3 regions of the Bacillus sp. Pc3 genome follow, and region 3 is predicted to be linked to each of the others. Evidence: predicted binding sites of a transcription regulator. Region 3 holds the regulator's gene; each other region holds the start of a gene.
What was found. The regulator LexA, encoded in region 3, represses DNA repair genes until DNA is damaged. The targets are predictions, from matches to a motif close to CGAACATATGTTCG.

Region 1 (3,132 bases), 830 kb from region 3:
TATGCCTTACGGCGGAGCAAATCCTAATGCCGCGCCGAATCAGCCGAGTCCAAATCAAGTATTCGGACGGCCGGAGGAAGAAGAAGATTAATGTTTCGGGACGATGTATGTCGTTCCTTTTTTTATGTCCAACTGAGGAATGGACATAACTGACAAGCTTAAACCCGCCGCCCGCCGCGCATCCTAAACATGAGCGGAAAACGCTCAAAACAGCGATGAATCCACGGGGGGTTTTTCCATTGGGTAAAAAACTGATGACGATCGCGGGCGTTTTAGCCGTGACGGCAAGCTTAACGGCATGCGGAGCAAATAATGCCATGAATGACGGACGCTACAACCAGTCAACACGTCCGGTCGGATATTATTCGAATGATAATGGTAACGGCAGAGGCCAGTACGGAATGGACCATCAAGGACCCGTTTCTGAAATGATGGAAAACCGAAACGGCCGTCATAATACGACAAACGTGTCCGATCAGTACGCGCCTAATGACGGGGTTCCGTTAACGACGGACGGCACATATAACGGCCGAAATGTCAATACGCCGCCGGCAGCAATGTCTTATAATGGGTATGACAACGCCGAAAACATCAGGTTGGCGGCAAAAGTTGCAAACCGCGTGAAAAAAGTAAAAGGCGTACAGGATAGTCAGGTCATCGTGACTGACACGAGAGTCGTCATTGCCGTCAGAACAAATCATCCTTTTACGAAGAATGATGATAAACATGTCAAACATGCGGCCAAAAAATTCGCGGACGGCCGTACAATTCAAGTGTTTACCGACAACGCTACTTTTACAAAGCTGCAAGACATGAACAGAAACAGCCGTTAAACGGGACTGCCGGATGATTTCATCCGGCAGTATTTTTATGGATAAAGCTTCATCATTTCTTTACATATTCTTAAAACGCTCTTTATATTGCGGTGTTAACATAAAAGTAATAAAACGTAACGGAGGGGCCGGGATGAAAAAAACGGAGCATGACAAAAGCCGCGGAGCAAAAACTGTGTATCTGACCGTAAGGGGATACCGGCTCAAACTGACGCCCGGACAAATGAAACTGATTTCAGCCGGCCGGGCATAATCATCGCAGCAGCCCTCATTTAGAGAGCTGCTTTTTTTCGGCTGAAACAGACAAATGAAAGAAAACGATTAAGCACCGGCATCTTTGGTCAAACTAGCATCAAGAGTTTGATTGAATAAAGAGGTGTTATTGGTGAAACGAATTTGCGGTGCTCGTCTATTGTTTATGCTTGTCTTATCGGCTGCAGTCCTGATTTGCGGAGGAAAAGGCGCATACGGGGCGGAGGTTGAGCATTACGGGCCGCTTCGGGTGCACGTCCAGCTGGAAAAGGTCTATCTGGACGGTGATGTCGGCATCGAACATACGGATGAAACCGTTTTGGCGATGGAGGATTTTTGGGCCTCATATGCCGGCTGGACGCTCGTTGAGCAGAAAAAAGGCTTCGTCCTTTTCCGTAAGCATGTTGATGACATTTCTCCGCTCAGTAAGGTTAACGGTTATATCGGCGTCACGGACGGAGGCGTCATCTCCACTTTTCACGGCCGTCCCGGATCGCTGGCCGAGCCGATTCAGTCTTTCTTCCAGATTGATATAGAAAGGCTGGAAAGCCGATTGCAAAAGCACTTGGAACACGGCATACCGTACAGGACAAAAGCGGAGTTTGAGAGCGTGATCGATCATATTAAGACTTACAGCGGCTGACTTTGACGCAAGACATGTGACACATGTCTTTTTTTTCTGAATGGAAGGTGTCAGAGCGAACATACGTTAACTTTTCTATAAGACTTTGGCTGTTTTTGTGTTACAATGATAAGCAGTCAAAGAGGTGAATAGGTGTGATTGAATTCGTGAAGGGGACGATTGATTATGTATCTCCCCAATACATCGTGATTGAAAACGGCGGAATCGGTTATCAGGTCTTCACTCCGAATCCGTTTATTTATAAGGTAAGCAATCAAGAGACCATTTTTACGTATCATCATATAAAAGAAGATGCCTTTTCTTTGTACGGTTTTTCAACCCGGGAAGAAAAAGCGCTTTTTACAAAGCTGCTGAACGTCACCGGCATCGGGCCGAAAGGGGCGCTCGCCATCCTCGGTTCCGGTGATCCCGGAGCCGTCATCGAAGCGATCGAACAGGAAGATGAAGCCTTTTTGGTGAAATTTCCGGGTGTGGGCAAAAAAACGGCGCGGCAGATTATTCTTGATTTGAAAGGCAAACTGGCCGACGTCGTGCCTGAAATGATTGACAACCTGTTCAATCATGAAGCGCGCATTGAAAAACAAGAGGCTGAAACGGCGCTTGACGAGGCGCTTGAAGCGCTCCGGGTTCTCGGCTACGCCGAAAAAGAAATTAAAAAAGTGCTTCCTCACTTAAAAGAGGAAACGGCGCTTTCAACAGATCAATATGTGAAAAAAGCATTGCAAAAATTATTAAAGTAAGGTGATGTTCATGGATGAACGGCTCGTTTCAAGTGAAGCAGACAGCCATGAATCAATAATCGAGCAAAGCCTCAGGCCGCAGAATCTCGCCCAGTATATCGGCCAAAAGAAGGTGAAAGAAAATCTGCGCGTGTTTATCGATGCGGCGAAAATGAGGCAGGAAACGCTGGACCACGTTCTTTTATACGGGCCTCCGGGTCTCGGGAAAACAACGCTTGCGTCTATCGTGGCCAATGAGATGGGTGTGGAGATGCGGACGACGTCAGGTCCCGCCATCGAAAGACCGGGAGATTTGGCAGCCATTTTGACGGCGCTCGAACCAGGGGATGTGCTGTTTATAGACGAAATTCACAGGCTGAACCGCTCAATTGAGGAAGTGCTGTACCCGGCGATGGAGGATTTCTGCCTTGATATCGTCATTGGAAAAGGCCCGTCCGCCCGCTCCGTCCGTCTCGACCTTCCCCCTTTTACGCTTGTAGGAGCGACGACAAGGGTCGGATTATTGACCGCACCGCTCAGAGACCGGTTCGGGGTGCTGTCGCGCCTTGAATACTATACGCAGGAAGAGCTGACAGATATCGTGTCAAGAACTGCTGACGTTTTTGAAGTGGATATCGAAAAAGCACCGGCTCTGGAAATCGCCAGACGGTCAAGGGGAACGCCG
Region 2 (3,132 bases), 150 kb from region 3:
AATCACACTGGCAAGAATCGCTTTAATTCCTGTATTTATGATTATCATGCTTGTTCCTTTTCAGTGGGGCAGCGTTCATATAGGGGATGAATCGATTCCGGTCGCGCATCTTACGGGAGCTGTTTTGTTCATTATCGCATCAACGACTGACTGGGTGGATGGCTACTATGCCAGAAAACTGAACCTCGTGACAAACTTCGGGAAATTTTTAGATCCGCTGGCTGACAAACTGCTGGTGTCCGCGGCATTAATTACGCTTGTGCAATTTGACCTTGCGCCGGCGTGGATGGTCATCATCATCATCAGCCGCGAATTTGCCGTAACGGGATTAAGACTTGTGCTGGCGGGAACGGGGGAAGTTGTAGCCGCCAATATGCTGGGGAAAATTAAAACATGGGCTCAGATCATCGCTGTTGCCGCGCTTTTGCTGCATAATCTTCCGTTTGAGCTCGTTTCTTTCCCGTTCGGCGATATCGCTTTATGGGTGGCCGTGCTCTTCACAGTCATTTCCGGCTGGGATTATTTTGCGAAGAACTGGGATGCGTTAAAAACATCTAACTAAGAAAGAAGGACTTAAAGATGGAAATAGCAAAAAAAGCAGAAATCATTGCAGTCGGCTCGGAGCTTCTGCTCGGCCAGATCGCCAATACGAACGCGCAGTTTATCAGTAAAGAGCTGGCGGAAATCGGTGTGAACGTGTTTTATCATACCGCTGTCGGTGACAATCCGGAGCGGCTTAAGCAAGTCATCCGCATTGCCGAAGAGCGCTCAGACCTGATTATTTTTTCAGGCGGCCTCGGACCGACCAAGGACGATTTGACGAAAGAAACCATTGCAAACACACTGGGGCGTCCGCTCGTTCTGAATGACGAAGCATTCCGGTCGATCGAAGAATATTTCGCGAAAACAAAACGGACCATGTCGCCGAATAACCGCAAACAGGCGCTCGTCATTGAGGGCTCAGACGTTTTGGCGAATCATTTCGGCATGGCGCCGGGAATGCTTGCAGAGCACGGCTCAAGGCTTTATATGCTGCTTCCCGGGCCGCCGAGCGAGCTGCGTCCGATGTTTGAAAATGAAGCGAAGCCGCTGCTTCTTAAAAAGCTCGGTTCTAATGAGAAAATCGTTTCAACCGTGCTGCGGTTTTTCGGAATCGGTGAATCCCAGCTTGAAGCTGATTTAGAAGATATCATTGATGCGCAGACGAACCCGACGATTGCGCCGCTCGCTGCTGACGGAGAGGTCACGCTGCGTTTAACGGCGAAACATGCCGACGAAAAAGAAACAGAACGGCTTTTAAAAGAAACGGAAGCCGCCATTTTAGAACGTGTCGGTGAATTTTTCTACGGATATGATGATACGTCTCTGGTGAAGGAGCTTTCAAAAGCATGCAGACAAAACGGAATTACGATTTCTTCTGCCGAAAGCTTTACAGGCGGCCTGTTTTCAGAGTGGGTGACTGATTTAAGCGGTGCGTCTCAACTATTTGCAGGGGGCGTTGTCTGTTATTCCGACAGCGTGAAACAGCATGTGCTCGGCGTGAAAGCTGAGACGCTCGCAGAAAGCGGAGCGGTCAGCAAAGAGTGTGCGAAAGAGCTTGCAGCCGGTGTGAGAAAGCTGACCGGAAGCGATATCGGCATCAGCTTTACCGGGGTGGCGGGTCCCGACCCGCAGGAAGGGCATGCGCCGGGCCGCGTCTTTATCGGCATTGCGGCGGAAGGAAAAGAAGAGGTGCACGAATTTAACTTTGCCGGCTCAAGAACCGGAATCAGAAAGCGCGCCGCTAAATACGGCTGCCATCTCATTTTGAAAATGCTGGATCAAAAATAAAGTTTTAAAGAGGCGTTTTCTCTGATTTTTAAGTTTTACAAGGGAAATTATGCTCTTTTGCAGAAAAGCGAACGCGGAAAAAATCCGAATATGCGTTCGCTTTTTTCTTGGCAAATGCCAGTAAACAAGGTATAGTATATGTAGTGGCAAGATAAAGGAGGAAAAAATAAATGAGTGATCGTCAGGCAGCCTTAGATATGGCTCTTAAGCAAATAGAAAAACAATTCGGCAAAGGTTCCATCATGAAGCTCGGAGAAAAAACGGATACAAGAATTTCAACGGTGCCAAGCGGTTCCCTTGCACTTGATACCGCTCTCGGAATAGGCGGATACCCGCGCGGACGGATTATTGAAGTATACGGACCTGAAAGCTCAGGTAAAACGACTGTAGCGCTTCACGCAATCGCTGAGGTTCAGGAAAAAGGCGGACAGGCAGCATTTATTGATGCTGAGCATGCTCTTGATCCTGTTTACGCGCAAAAGCTCGGTGTCAATATCGAAGAGCTTCTGCTTTCTCAGCCGGATACGGGAGAGCAGGCGCTAGAGATTGCTGAAGCGCTGGTGCGAAGCGGCGCTGTTGACATCGTAGTCGTTGACTCTGTTGCGGCGCTTGTTCCAAAAGCTGAAATTGAAGGTGACATGGGTGATTCACACGTCGGTTTACAGGCGCGTCTCATGTCTCAGGCGCTCCGTAAGCTTTCCGGCGCCATCAATAAATCTAAAACAATCGCAATCTTTATTAACCAGATTCGTGAAAAAGTCGGCGTTATGTTCGGAAATCCGGAGACGACACCGGGCGGCCGCGCGCTGAAATTCTATTCTTCCGTGCGCCTTGAAGTGCGCCGTGCCGAGCAATTAAAGCAGGGCAACGACGTGATGGGGAATAAAACGAGAATTAAAGTCGTAAAAAACAAAGTCGCTCCTCCGTTCCGTACGGCTGAAGTGGACATTATGTACGGTGAAGGAATCTCCAAAGAAGGGGAAATCATCGACCTTGGAACTGAACTGGATATCGTGCAAAAAAGCGGTTCGTGGTATTCTTATGAAGAAGAACGCCTCGGTCAGGGCCGTGAAAATGCCAAGCAGTTCTTAAAAGAAAATAAAGACATCATGCTGATGATTCAGGAACAAATCCGTGAACATTACGGTTTGGACAATAACGGTGTTACGGAAAAATCGGAAGAAACTCAGGAAGAGATGGAATTAGAAGAATAAAAACACGATCAAAAGGGCGGAATAAGCAATTTCCGCTCTTTTTTTGTGTGTTTAAAAAAACACTGGCTGTTTCGGAAAATTTTATCTG
Region 3 (3,132 bases):
TTCATAAATTTCGTCCACAGCGTATATGCCATCGGAGCGGCTCCCATCGGCATGCCCGGATGTCCGGAATTCGCTTTTTCAATTGCGTCTATAGATAGTGTACGAATGGTGGCAACTGATTTCTTTTCAATTGTATCCATTATAATCCCCTTCCTTATTGTTGTACCTTTTCATCATAAAGCGATGCTGACTTTTTCTCAACTCTTTCAGCTTAAATTTGAGATAAACTTGTTGAAAATTGTCGTAAAGCACAGCCTGATATTAGTATATACGAAAAAAGAATACGTATTGCCGTATTCTTTCTGTTTAATGAAGATTATTTTTCTGTTGTTCTCTTTTTAATTTTTCAGGGGTGACATCGTTGCCTTCCGGATCAATCACTTTTACGCTCTTTAACGTATTTTTCATTGAGGAGCGGAATCCTTTCAAATACTCCTGGCGAAGCTTTTGCTGTTCAGCTTTTTCCTCATCCGTTATCGTGTTTGATTTAGCTTTTTGAGCCAATTCGTTAATTCTTGCGATTTTTTCTTTAGAAATCATAATAAGCTCCTTTGGTGCGTGTTGATTATATACTACTAAAACGCAGTCTTTTTTACAACTGATGCGCGTCAGCTGCCTTCTGTGTCTGCGGTATATTCCTGAAACCGCCGGTGAACCGTGGCTTTGGACACATCGTAGCCGAATCCCCTTAAGGTCGCTGCGATTTCTGCAAAGGTAAGCTTGTTGGCTCTCAGCCTGATAATTTCCGAAACCGGAACCTCTTTTTTTTCTTTTCCGCTGTTTTCATGTCTGTTTTTCAGATTCCGTTCAGGTTTGTAGCCGTTTTTCACGGCTCTTTTCATTCCCCGCCGGATTTTCATATTGTGAATTTTCCTTTGATATTCCTCAACAATACTGACGATTTCGAGTACCATCGAATCAGCTTCGGAAAGCTCCAGTTCACCTTTATGAGCCGTCGTATATATTTTTACGTTCTCCCTGTAAATGCAATGCAAAAGCGCAATCTTGGCGTTTCCTCTTCCTAATCTCGTTTCGTCCTGCACCAATATCGCGTCAATATGTGATTTTTTAATTTCATCAAGCATTTCAAATACTCCGTCGCGATCCATTTCGTAACCGCTGGCTTTCTCAGAAATGACTTTCACGACTTCCATGCCGTTTGCAGCAGCGATCTCACTGAGCTCCTCTTCCTGTCTTTTTAATGACGTTTGCTGCTGTTCTTTGTTTGTGCTTACGCGGGCATAAATGAGTGCCTTCATTTCTCTCTTTCCTCTCTAATTGACAATGGCCAGCTGATATACGGCCGGATGCTTTTTCTTAACCGGAAGAATAAGTTCGTCTCCGGGCTTTATATCAGCAGTTTGGAGATGATTATTCTCCGTCACCCACTCAATGAAATCTTCTTTATTAATGTGTTTCTTTTCTGCTACATGATCCGCAAGTGACCAGAGTGTATCGCCGTCCTGAACCTTTATTTTAACATATTGGCTGAGGGACTGATCATTTCCCGCACATGAGACAAGTAAAATAGCGGCACTTAAAATCGCAGTAAACAGCCCTACAAATATAATAGATTCTTTCGCCATGTAAACAACCTCCGATAAGAATGTTTGTTCGCTTTTTATACCTTTCAGTATATACGAACAAACGTTTCTGTCAATCGTTTTTTTCGAACCTATGTTTGTACTGTCAGGAAAATCATGCTATAATCTACTTAAAATCGACGTTTTGAGGTGCGAAATATGACGAAGCTATCAAAAAGGCAGCTTGATATCCTGCGTTTTATTAAAGAAGAGGTAAAAACGAAAGGATATCCGCCTTCTGTAAGAGAGATAGGAGAAGCAGTAGGACTGGCTTCCAGTTCAACCGTGCACGGCCATTTGGCGCGGCTGGAGACAAAAGGCCTGATCAGACGGGACCCAACTAAACCGAGGGCGATTGAGGTATTGGATGAAGAAGAAGTCCACATTCCGAAAAGCCAGGTCGTAAACGTTCCGGTCATCGGGAAAGTGACGGCGGGTATTCCGATTACGGCTGTTGAAAATATCGACGAGTATTTTCCGCTTCCTGACCGGATGGTTCCTCCGGGCGAACATGTCTTTATGTTAGAAATCATGGGAGAAAGTATGATCGACGCCGGTATTTTTGACAAAGATTACGTCATTGTCAAACAGCAGAACACGGCCAATAACGGAGAAATCGTCGTAGCTATGACCGAAGATGATGAAGCGACGGTCAAGCGCTTCTATAAAGAAGACAATTATGTGCGGCTGCAGCCGGAAAATCCGACGATGGAGCCGATTATCCTGCAAAACGTAAGCATTTTGGGGAAAGTTATCGGCGTATTCAGAGCCGTACATTAATTCTATTAAACTTCATTTATTGTAAAAAACCCCTTAAAGAGGGGTTTTTTTTGCATAAAAAAAGCAGATTCGCCCTGGCTTAAGAAACGAATCTGCTAAGGAGGAAAAACTTACATTCTTATTATCCGACATCACACTTTTGAAGTCAACTAATAATGTTTCCTTAGAGAAACTTTTCATTCATTTTTTAACTTTGTATATTTGTGCGTGATGAATTTACTTTTATTTATGTTTCCTTTGGGCGGATGCATAAAAATTTATCTATGAAAATTTAGTACATAGTGTAATAAGTTATATTTAAATATAAAAAAACCCGCTGCCTTTAGCGAGTATCTATTTTCAATCAAAATGATAATATTCTACACCGTAAAACCCTTTAATATAGACGGGGCCACAGACGTTTGAAGAACTTTCAACCAGAATTCTGTATTTGTGATACGGATCAATTGATTTTTTATCCTGGGCACTGAGGTTTAACCAGCTGCCGCTGTAGTTTTTAGAACTTAATGTATAAAAATTCCCGTTCAGCGCCATCCGCTGGAGTTTCATGCTTAAACCGCACGAAGAGTTGTTCATTATGGTGAACTTATATCCTAAAAAGTAATCGTCGGCAGCTACAGCCCCCGGATTTTCAATATGAAACTCTTTTGCATTTCCCTCCAAAGTGAAGCTTGTTTTTGATCCGAATTCAGTGGTAGCCGCTTCAGCTGAGTGTATTCCGCTAAAACATAATAAAAAAACAGCAATACATAACCAGTATTTTTTCATT

Region 1: a site for LexA is predicted at 1,785-1,798, ahead of ruvA (Holliday junction branch migration protein RuvA). Genes of this name have one in related genera too.
Region 2: a site for LexA is predicted at 1,916-1,929, ahead of recA (recombinase RecA). Genes of this name have one in related genera too.

The regions. Positions count from the first base shown of each region.
Region 1 is NZ_CP010406.1:3,378,014-3,381,145, forward strand. Features, by position in the region: gene safA (SafA/ExsA family spore coat assembly protein) at 1-91, shown strand, start outside; gene SB24_RS16255 (YhcN/YlaJ family sporulation lipoprotein) at 240-833, shown strand; gene SB24_RS20680 (hypothetical protein) at 967-1,086, shown strand; gene SB24_RS16265 (intercompartmental signaling factor BofC) at 1,219-1,728, shown strand; gene ruvA (Holliday junction branch migration protein RuvA) at 1,863-2,468, shown strand; gene ruvB (Holliday junction branch migration DNA helicase RuvB) at 2,479-3,132, shown strand, end outside.
Region 2 is NZ_CP010406.1:373,190-376,321, reverse strand. Features, by position in the region: gene pgsA (CDP-diacylglycerol--glycerol-3-phosphate 3-phosphatidyltransferase) at 1-562, shown strand, start outside; gene SB24_RS01320 (competence/damage-inducible protein A) at 580-1,830, shown strand; gene recA (recombinase RecA) at 2,001-3,044, shown strand.
Region 3 is NZ_CP010406.1:222,782-225,913, forward strand. Features, by position in the region: gene tkt (transketolase) at 1-140, opposite strand, end outside; gene SB24_RS00845 (DUF896 domain-containing protein) at 307-540, opposite strand; gene SB24_RS00850 (YneB family resolvase-like protein) at 609-1,259, opposite strand; gene yneA (cell division suppressor protein YneA) at 1,275-1,586, opposite strand; gene lexA (transcriptional repressor LexA) at 1,743-2,363, shown strand; gene SB24_RS00865 (hypothetical protein) at 2,703-3,131, opposite strand.